DNA from 3 places in the Arthrobacter sp. 2RAF22 genome. Region 3 is predicted to be linked to each of the others. Evidence: riboswitches for the same ligand, from Rfam matches in the RefSeq annotation. Region 3 holds a riboswitch; each other region holds the start of a gene.
The links. Region 3 has a riboswitch for cyclic di-AMP ahead of AB4068_RS04340 (NlpC/P60 family protein). Riboswitches for the same ligand answer to the same signal wherever they lie in the genome.
Positions count from the first base shown of each region.

Region 1: it holds a riboswitch for cyclic di-AMP, as region 3 does, so the genes downstream of both, AB4068_RS11460 (hypothetical protein) here and AB4068_RS04340 (NlpC/P60 family protein) in region 3, are expected to answer to the same signal.
Region 2: it holds a riboswitch for cyclic di-AMP, as region 3 does, so the genes downstream of both, AB4068_RS07405 (hypothetical protein) here and AB4068_RS04340 (NlpC/P60 family protein) in region 3, are expected to answer to the same signal.

Region 1 covers NZ_JBFRGL010000013.1:48,138-51,406, forward strand. Annotated here, with positions in the region: gene AB4068_RS11455 (glycosyltransferase) at 1-768, opposite strand, end outside; gene AB4068_RS11460 (hypothetical protein) at 928-1,665, opposite strand; cyclic di-AMP (ydaO/yuaA leader) riboswitch at 1,668-1,841, opposite strand; gene AB4068_RS11465 (sensor histidine kinase) at 2,006-3,269, opposite strand, start outside.
Region 2 covers NZ_JBFRGL010000006.1:104,536-107,804, reverse strand. Annotated here, with positions in the region: gene AB4068_RS07415 (TetR/AcrR family transcriptional regulator) at 1-539, opposite strand, end outside; gene AB4068_RS07410 (flavin-containing monooxygenase) at 580-1,704, shown strand; cyclic di-AMP (ydaO/yuaA leader) riboswitch at 1,789-1,934, shown strand; gene AB4068_RS07405 (hypothetical protein) at 1,949-3,064, shown strand; gene AB4068_RS07400 (PucR family transcriptional regulator) at 3,223-3,269, opposite strand, start outside.
Region 3 covers NZ_JBFRGL010000002.1:186,365-189,633, forward strand. Annotated here, with positions in the region: gene AB4068_RS04330 (metal-dependent transcriptional regulator) at 1-279, shown strand, start outside; cyclic di-AMP (ydaO/yuaA leader) riboswitch at 405-612, shown strand; gene AB4068_RS04335 (M23 family metallopeptidase) at 615-1,433, shown strand; cyclic di-AMP (ydaO/yuaA leader) riboswitch at 1,579-1,745, shown strand; gene AB4068_RS04340 (NlpC/P60 family protein) at 1,751-2,515, shown strand; gene AB4068_RS04345 (HNH endonuclease) at 2,765-3,265, shown strand.

The DNA.
Region 1 (3,269 bases), on a different contig from region 3:
GCTGGAATTGGGATCGTCGATCCAGTCGACGGGAACTTCGTGGACCCGGAGGCCGCAGCGTTCGGCGAGGACCAGGAGTTCGGTGTCGAAGAACCACGAGTTATCCATGGTGTGCGGGAGGATCTGCTGGGCGACGTCTGCCCGGATCGCTTTGAAGCCGCACTGGGCATCGCTGAAGCGGGCACCCATGAACGAGTGCAGCATCAAGTTGTAGCTGCGCGAAATGAACTCGCGTTTGGGGCCGCGGACGACCCGCGAGTTACGGGTCAGTCGGGTGCCGATGGCGAGGTCCGAATGGCCGGAGATCAGCGGCGCCAAAAGGGGCGCCAGTGCGGCGAGGTCAGTGGAAAGGTCAACGTCCATGTAAGCCAGAACGGGCGACGGCGATGCAAGCCACACCTTGCGAAGGGCGTTGCCGCGTCCCTTCTCGTCAAGGTGGACAACCGCGAGCTCGGGCAGTTCCCGGGCTACGCGCTCCGCGATTTTCAACGTGCCGTCCGTGCTCGCGTTGTCCGCCACGGTGATGCGGAAGCCATGCGGGAAGGATTCGCGCAAGTGGCCGTGAAGCCTGCGCAGGCACTCTTCGAGATCGCGTTCCTCGTTGAAGACGGGGATGGTGACGTCGAGGACGGGGATGGCGGCGTGGGTGTCCACGGGGGCGCGCCGCCCCGTGCCGCGCTGGATGGGAGTGCTGGGTTGGATGGGAAGGCCCGGCGGCACCACCGCGGGGTCCTTCAGGGTTCCGGAGGTGGATTCGATGAGCGTCATGTATCCAGAGTGCCGTTGCCGAATATGAAGGCTTTAGGCGGAACCTGTGACGTGGCTGTGGATGTGTGACCAGCGTGGCGCATCACTTGCCTGGCCAAGAACGGAGAGGCCCGCCCCGGAAGGGACGGACCTCGACGTACTTTGTGGGTGGCTCTTGGCTTAGTACCAGTTGTGGGCCAAGTGGAAGGACCATGCCGCGGACGGCGATCCGTAGCGTTCCTTGATGTAGTTCAGGCCCCAGCGGATTTGCGTCTGGTAGTTGGTCTGCCAGTCGGCGCCTTCGGACGCCATCTTTTCGGCCGGCAGCGACTGCCCAATGCCGTAAGCGCCACTGGAGGCGTTGGTGGCAGTGGTGCGCCAATCCGATTCCTTGTTCCACAAGGTGATCAGGGCCGACATTTCGCCCTGGCCCCAACCGTAGGAGGGAAGGATGCTTGCGGCGTAGGCCTGGGCGCCGGAGGGATCATCGACGGCGACGGGTGCAGCCGGTGCCGCTGGAGCAGGGGGTGCAGCGGGTGCGGCCGGTGCGGCAGCCTGGGGCGCGACGGCGGCCGGAGCGGGCGCGGCTGCCTGGCTTGGCGTCGACGCAGCGCTCGGCTTGGGGCTCGCGCTTGCGCTCGCCGACGGCGTGGCGGTGGCCGAAGGCGTGGCTGAGTGATCCACCGTGCGGGATTCGGACGTGCGGCTCATGTCCTGGGCGTTGATGGCTTGTCCGGCGGCCTGGGTGGCAGCGCCTGCGCCGAGGAACACGGCAACGACGCCGGCAACAACTGCCATGCGCTGGCCGGTGCCGAGGTTCGAGGCGGCTCGCCTCAGCGTGGAACGTGACTTGTTTCTCCGGGCAGGTTCGCCGCGGTGGCGCGCAACAGGGCGCGACTGATCCTTGGAATCAGACATGGTGATTGCCTCTCGACGCCTGCGGAGTTAGCTGTCGGATTCGGATGAGGTCATCCGGCCGTGGCCACAGCGGAACGTGGCGGCACGGCTTCACCCCTAGGGCTGGCTCAACATGAGCGCTTGCCCGGAGACCTGGGTCCCCCGTCTCTGCCTGGACTGTTGGGCACCGGGGAGTGGCAGAGCTCGGCGCCTACCCGGCGGTGGCCGGAATGATCCAGCGCACCTATTCGACGGTACAGGAGGATCCAGCTTAAGTCACATTTAGGTAACGGAGATCACGACGCCGGTGCGTCGACTTGCGCGCGCCGGGCACCGGCGTCGTACTCTTCTGGTTCGCCCGTCAGGCCGGGGCAGTCCTGAGCGCCGGGAGCCGCACCGCGAACTCCGTCCGGCCAGGCCGCGACGCCACTTCGACCGTGCCGCCGTGCGCCTGAACGATGGATTCCACAATGGACAAGCCGAGGCCGGAGGTGCCCTCGGAGCCGGACCGGGCGGCGTCGGCACGGGCAAAGCGGGAGAAGATCCTGCCCTGGAATTCAGGCGGGATGCCCGGGCCGTTGTCGGTCACGGTCACCACGGCGCTGCCATCGGCGGAGCGCATCACGCCCGTGACCACGGTGGTTCCCGCCTCGGTGTGCTTGCGGGCGTTGGAGAGCAGATTCGCCAAAACCTGGTGGAGTTGGGTGGTGTCGCCGCGGACCGTGAGGGGCTCATCCGGGAGCTTGAGTTGCCAGATGTGCTCGGGAGCCATGACTTTCTCGTCGCTGACGGTCTCGATCACCAACTGCGTGAGGTCCACATCGGTGAATTCCGGGGCCTTCCCTTCGTCCAACCGGGCCAAGAGAAGGAGGTCCTCCACGAGGGTGGTCATGCGTTCGGACTGGCTCTGCACCCGGCCCAGCGACTTGCGCCCGTCTTCGGTGAACGTCTCGGTCATGCGCAAGAGTTCGGTGTAGCCGCGGATGGCGGTCAGCGGAGTGCGTAGTTCGTGCGACGCATCCGCGACGAATTGGCGCACCTTGGTTTCGCTTTGCTGGCGGGCCTCGAGGGCGCTCGAGACGTTGTCCAGCATCAGGTTCAAAGCATGGCCGACGCTTCCCACTTCGGTGCTCGGATGGGCCGCCGACGCCGGAACACGCACCGCGAGGGCCACCTCGCCGGCGTCGAGTGGAAGTTTCGACACCTTGGTGGCGACGTCGGAGAGTTGCTCCAACGGCCGCATGGTGCGGCGGATCAGCACGGTTCCGGCCAGCCCGATCAGGACCAGTCCGCCCAAGGAGACCAGCACCATGGTCCAGACGAGGGAGGCCTCGGTGTCCTCTTTCGAGGCGAGCGGGAGACCTGTGATGACAACATCGCCGTAAGGAGTTTCGGTGGCCACCAGCCGGTAGCCGCCAGTGGACAGCGTGCGATCAACCGGGCGGCCATCGGACGGGAGCGCCGACAGGATTCGGGCGTCGCTGGGCGACAACGGCGCACGTGTGGCATCGGAGGACAAGAAGCCGGCATCGCTGCTCACCTGGCCTGCAAGGATGCGTGCATTGAGCGTGCCGATGCTCTGGCCGCGGGGGTCCAGCGGGTCCGGACGGCCGCCAGGGTTGCCT
Region 2 (3,269 bases), on a different contig from region 3:
CGGTAGGTGTCCGGATGACCCACCGACCAGATCACGGCAGCGGCTTGCTCGTCGCTCATGCCGGAGCTCAGTGCCCCGCGCCGCCTGAGCGCGGCCGCAGCTTCCGCATAGTTCCGTAGCCGGGCTTCGGCCCGGTCCCGCTCCACTTTTGCGGCTTCGGCGTCGACGGCGGAGGCCTGCCGCATGACGGTGAACAATTGGGTGCTCCGCGGATTCACCTCGGCAAACCAGTCGGCCAACAGCGCCAGGACCGCTCCGGCGTCGGCGGCTGCGGCAGTCCGCTCGCGCATGGTCTCCGGCACGGCGCGAGGAGCATCCGGACCCGCCGCCGTCGCGTCAACCACGGCGGAGAGCAGCGCAGCCTTGTTGCCCACGGAGTTGTAGATGGTCTGGACGGCCACACCTGCTTGCTCGGCAACGGCCCCGATAGTGGTGGCCACATACCCTTTGCTCAGAAACAGCTGACGGGCGGCCTCCACCACGGCAGCTTTGGTTGCGACAGCTTGAGCTAAGCGCCTGTCATTGTGCCGGATTTCCACGAAAAAAGAATAGCATTCCAGTGACTGGAATGCTATTCTAATGACCTCGGACACCTCAGGAGGCTTCGCGATGGACAGCAATGAGGCAGTGAACACGGTAATTGTGGGCGCCGGGCAGGCGGGCCTCGCCACCGGATACCACCTGAAGAAACACCGGCAAGATTTCCTCATCCTGGACTCGCAGGCCCGCGTCGGCGACGTGTGGCGGAGCCGATGGGATTCCTTGCGTCTCTTCACCCCGGCGCAGCACGATTCCCTTCCCGGCCTGCCGTTTCCAGCCGCCCGGGGGACCTTTCCCGGCAAAGACGCCATGGCCGAATACCTCGAGAATTACGCCACGAACTGGGAACTCCCGGTACGCCATGGCGCCCGCGTCGTCGGCATCGAGCGGGAGGACGGCCGGTTCCGGGTGCAGTCCAGCGCCGGGTCGATCCTGGCGAGAAACGTTGTTGTTGCCACGGGCCCGAATACACAGCCACGGGTCCCGGCGTTCGCCAGGGATCTCGATCCAGGCATCCACCAACTGCACGGAGCGGAATACTCCAACCCGGACTCAATTCCGCCCGGAGATGTCCTGGTGGTCGGCTCCGGCACCTCCGGCGTCGAAATCGCCCTGGAGCTCGCACCCACGCACCGCACCTACATCGCAGGAAACCCTCCGTTCCACATTCCAGGCCCCGTGACGCGATACGCCGGCGGGCTTTGGTGGCTCTTCATCCACAAGGTGCTGAACAGATCCACCCCTGTCGGCCGCAAGGTCGCGCTCGGGTTCACCCAGCATGGCGCGCCACTGATCCGGACCTCAACGCGAGAGCTCGACGCCGCGGGAGTCACCCGCCTACCACGCCTGAAGGGCACGCGCGATGGCCAACCCCTGACCGATGAAGGCCACGCGATACCGGTGTCCACGGTCATCTGGGCTACTGGTTACCAACCGGACTTTGGCTGGATCCAAGGACTTCCCACGGATGAGGACGGCTGGCCGCTCACCCTCCGGGGCGCCGTAGAACAACTCCCAGGACTGTTCTTTGTGGGCATGCCCTTCCAATACGGATTGACCTCCGGGCTCGTGGGCGGGGTCGGCCGCGACGCCGAACACGTCGCGGGACTCATCGCCGGCCAGGCCGGGCAAAAACGGGTCACCGCGCCCGTTATTCAAATGTGACTTTGCATGCCGGCTGTTGTAACGTCGAGGGGCGACCCAGTCCCCAACCGGGCCGCTTCCGGGTTGACGCCGAGCTCTGCCGCAACCCGGAATCCGCCAGACCCGCGGCAGAGACGGGGGACCCAGAGTCTCCGGGCCCACTTCAGGCCCTTGGGGTGAAGCCGCCACGCGCGGCCGGACGGCCTCGTCCGAACCCGACAGCTAACCTCGAAGGCGTTGAGAGGCAATCACCATGTCCCCAACCATGGATCAGCCTCGCCGTGCCCAAGTGGCGGGCGAGAGCACCAAACCAACCGGACGTCGTCGGGCCACAGACAGCGAACCGTTCATCGCTGCGCCGGCTTCCGAACCTTTGAGTTCGACGGCGGCACCCACCACCGCCGCAACCCCGACGACGGCGGCACCCACCACGCGCGCGGCCGCCCGGGCGGCCGAACGGAAGCGGGCCTCAGAAGCCAGCGAAACTGCGGCCATTGAAACAGTGCCTGCCGCGGCGGCAGAACCTGCCACCGCGGCCATACCGACTGTCGCTGCCGAGACCGCGGCTCCTGCGACAGCTGAGCCGGCCACCGCGGCCATACCGACGGTGTCTGCTGCGACCTTGGCTCGCGCGACAGCAGAGTCGGCCAAAACCGAGAACGCAGCCACAACGGCACTTCCCGCGGCAACCCGCGCCGGCGCCGGTCTGGCGCCCCTTACCGGTTCCTCCTTCAGCCGTGAACCACACGCCGTCCTCAAGAAGGCCGCCGCCGTCCGGACGATGAGCAACCGAATGGCAGTGGTGACAGGTGCCCTAGGCATCTTGTTGGCCGCCGGCTCCCTGGGACAAGCCCTCGAGTTGCCCTTCTTCGGCCAGGAATCCCGTGCCCAGAACGCTGCCAGCGCAGACAGCCAGGACTCCACGCAATCCAGCGCTCCTTCCACGACGCCAAGCACCTCCCCCAGCGCTGCGGAATCACCTTCGGCAGCTACCCCGAGCGCCAAGTCCGGCCAGGCCGGGGACCCGGCGCAGCATTCGCCGCAAGGACCGGTAGCTGTCGAATCGTCGAGCGTCCCTGCACCATCGATCTCCGTTCAGGTTCCTGCCCTCCCGTCAGCGCTGCCCCCAAGCCTCACCCCGGCGCCTGTTCCTTCCACCCCGGTTCCGGCCCAGCCTGCGCCGGCTCCCAGCCCCGGTCCGACCGGACCCGCTAGCCCAACCCCGACACCGGATCCGACGGATCCAGCGTCTCCGACTCCCGCACCCACAGGTTCTTGGAAGCCACGGACCCCGGCCAGCCCCACACCGACGCCACCGCCTACCCAACCGGGCGTCGATCTTGGGTCGATTCTGGACGCAGCAACCAAGGCACTGCAGTGAGGATGGGAGGGCATCGAGCATTTGCCGTCGAGTGGCACGGACGATGCTGCCGGAACACCTGGACGCAGATGATTCAGCACCGCCCGGACCGCTGGCGCTGCAGCCTTCAGTTGAGGCAGTTCAACAAGTAGGCCAGCGCGGTTTCCGGTACCTGCGCTTCAAATCCGCGGTCGGCCAGCCCAGCGGCGCGCCTTGAGCGTTGCGT
Region 3 (3,269 bases):
GGAGCCGCGTCCCACGCCTTTACGGATGGCGTGGTCAACCTTCTTGACGCGATGAACGAATATTCACCTGAAAACCGGGTCACCGTCAGCCGGCTGGCTGAACCGATCCAGGTGGAACCGGAACTTCTGGTCCAGCTGGACGAGGGCGGAATCCGCCCGGGCGCCAGGGTGTCCCTGGAGCGCGTGGGGGAGTACATCTCCGTTCGCGTGCCTAATATCGAGGGCGCGCTGGAGCTGCCGCCTGAGGTTGCCTCGCACGTGTTTGTCACGGTCGCCTAGCCGGCCCGGCGGGGTCGCCCGCAAAGATAACGAAATTATTACCGTGGGGCTTAATCCCCTATAGTTAAATACTGGCGCCGATACCAAAGCGTTACCTGATCCGAAGCCGAGTTCTGCCAGCGGATCAGGTGGATTAGTCCATTCACTGGCAGAAACGGAGGAACCACCATCGGCTGTCGAAAGACGGCCTTGGGGTGAAGTCCGTAGCGGAAGTGCAAACAACGCAAGGCCCCTCCGGGTACCTTGCGTTTCGTGCCCTTCGCGCGGACCGGGTCCACGATCTCTCTGGCCCGAATCCGACAGCTAACTTCGCAGGCTTGCCAGAGAGGAAAACCTTGACCACGCAGAACACCAGGGGCCGCAGGCGCGCGTCCGGTCCTACTGCTGAGCTGCGGGGCACAAGCGCCGTCGAGCACGAGCGGCCGCGCGATCCCCATCGCGAACTTCGCCGCCGCAAGGGTCCTTTGCGGCAGATGGCCGAATTCGCCGCCGCGAGCGGAGCGGGACAGAAGGCCGGAGTGGCCCTCGCCACGACGGGCCTCATCCTGACAGTCGCTATGCCGGGCACCGGCGCCATGACGGCCACGGCGGATTCAAGCCAGGCCGCCTCGGCTGTGGGCACCCAGCCCGAGATTCCTGCCGCGGCAAGCGCCACGATCGACTTCAGCCGTGCCGCAGTGTCAACCACTGCGGATCCGGACAGCAAGCTCAAGCAGCTCTTGAGCGCACAGTCCGTCGGCACCATCAAGACCTCGTCCTCCAAGGGCACCCTGGGGGCGCCCCTGGACACCCTGACCACGGCCTCGCCTTTCGGCTACCGCGTGAATCCCATCACGGGCGGTTTGGGGGAGTTCCACCGCGGCCAGGACTTCGTGGCCCAGTGCGGCACCCAGGTCCATGCTGCCGCGGCCGGCAAGGTCACCTTCGCCGGCTGGCATCCGTATGGCGGCGGAAACCGCATTGTGGTGGACCATGGCAACGGCCTGGAAACCACGTACAACCATTTGTCGTCGTTCAACGTCCAGGTGGGCCAAACGGTTGGCCGAGGCGATGTCATCGCATTGAGCGGCACTACGGGCGCCTCCACGGGCTGCCACCTCCACTTTGAAGTCATGGTCAACGGCGACGTCGTTGACCCCCTGGGCTGGCTGTAGCCAATCCGATGGAAGTCTCTCGCATGCTTGTCACGCTCCGTGACCTGAATGTGACATTCAGCCAAAACTCATGTACCGTCTAACTCGCATCAACTTTTAGAGAGTTGATGCACTCGGGTGGATTGCCTAGCTCTGCCACTGCCCGAGGTTCCGTTCGCAAAACATCGTCTGGCAGAGGCGGGGGACCCACTTTTGGTCATCTTCACCGATGGCCTTGGGGTTAAGTCGCACGACTTCCGAGAGGGAGGAGTGTGGCCGGATGACTCCCATCCGAATCCGACAGCTTACCTCGCGGGCATAGGGAGAGGCCTCTTAACGTGTCTTCACGCTCTACTGTTGCGCGCCACCGTGCCGCGGTCACCAAGACCAACTCGCTTGCCGTTATCGCTAAGACTGTCGGCAGCAACGCCGGTGGCGTAGGCCGTCAGGCAGCCGTTATCGCAGCTGCTTCCGGTCTGGTGCTCACTAGCGGTATCGCAGCCAACGCTGCAGAAACCAACGTTCCCCGCGAGTCCACTTCGACCTCCGCCCTGGAAGTCCAGTCCATCGCCCAAGCCAGCATTTCGGCCGACTCCTCCGTCGCCATCAAGTACGAACGCCCGGTGGTTTCCACCGAAGCTGCTCCGGTTGTCGCAGCTCCGGTTGCCACCCAGGAAGCCGCTCCGGCTTCGCAGGCTGCCACGGGTGCCGCTACCGGCTCCTCGACGCTTTCTGTGACCGCTGCTGTTTCGCCCGCCACGAAGGTTGCCAGCGGCAAGGGCGCAGCGATTGCTGCCGCAGCTTACGCTCAGCTTGGCGTTGCCCAGGACTGCACTGCCCTGGCCTCGAACTCCCTGGCCGCTGTTGGCATCAACTTCCACGGCTGGCCGGCAGACTACCTCTCCCTTGGCCGTACGGTCAGCGCTGCTGAAGCGCAGCCGGGAGACCTGGTCTACTACCAGAACGGTGGCATGGGCATGGCCCACATCGCTGTTTACGTCGGCAACGGCATGGCAGTCCACGGCGGCTGGAACGGTGGCACCACCGCCCTTTACAGCGTCAATGTCGGCTCCGGCCCCGTCTTCATCCGCGTTGGTGGCTAAATAGCCCCGGTTACATAGCTTCACTGGAACATCCCCGCTGGTCCGCCGGTGGGGATGTCCTGTTTTAACGAGCGTGCGCTTACGTGTCCGGCACATGAACTTTGACCGACACTGCGCTGGAACCGCCGCATGGATTCGTTGATCTGGCCTTCTGGTGTTTACTCTTAGGTTGTCGATCCACAGCCCGTACATGCAGAGGGCAGCCGGCCCTCGCGCCCCTGACGGGTGCGGCCGTGAAGAGGTACGTGCATGCGCACACTCGTTCTGAATGCTGGATATGAACCGCTGGCGGTAGTAACCTTCCGCCGGGCGCTGGTCCTTGTGCTCACCGGAAAAGCGAGCGTAGTGGCCGAAGGCGACGAGCCTGTCGTCGGGCCACAAGAGATTCTCGGACGTCCTTCCGTGATTCTGCTCAATCGCTACATCCGGCCAAGGTACAACACCATCACGGCGGTCACTCGCCGCGGCGTCTTGCGCCGTGACGGTCACCGTTGCGCCTACTGCGGGAAAGCAGCGCACACCATTGACCACGTCCACCCCAAATCCAGGGGCGGCGCGGATTCCTGGGAAAACCTGGTGGCAGCGTGCTTGCGCTGCAACAACGCCAAGAGTGACCACACCCCAGCCGAGATGGGCTGGAAACTGAGGTTCACTCCGGCGGCGCCCACCGGGACTATCTGGCAAATCAAGGAGCTTGAGAAACCTGCGCCCGCATGGGATCCCTTCCTCCTGCCCGAGTCGGCGGCCTGAACCG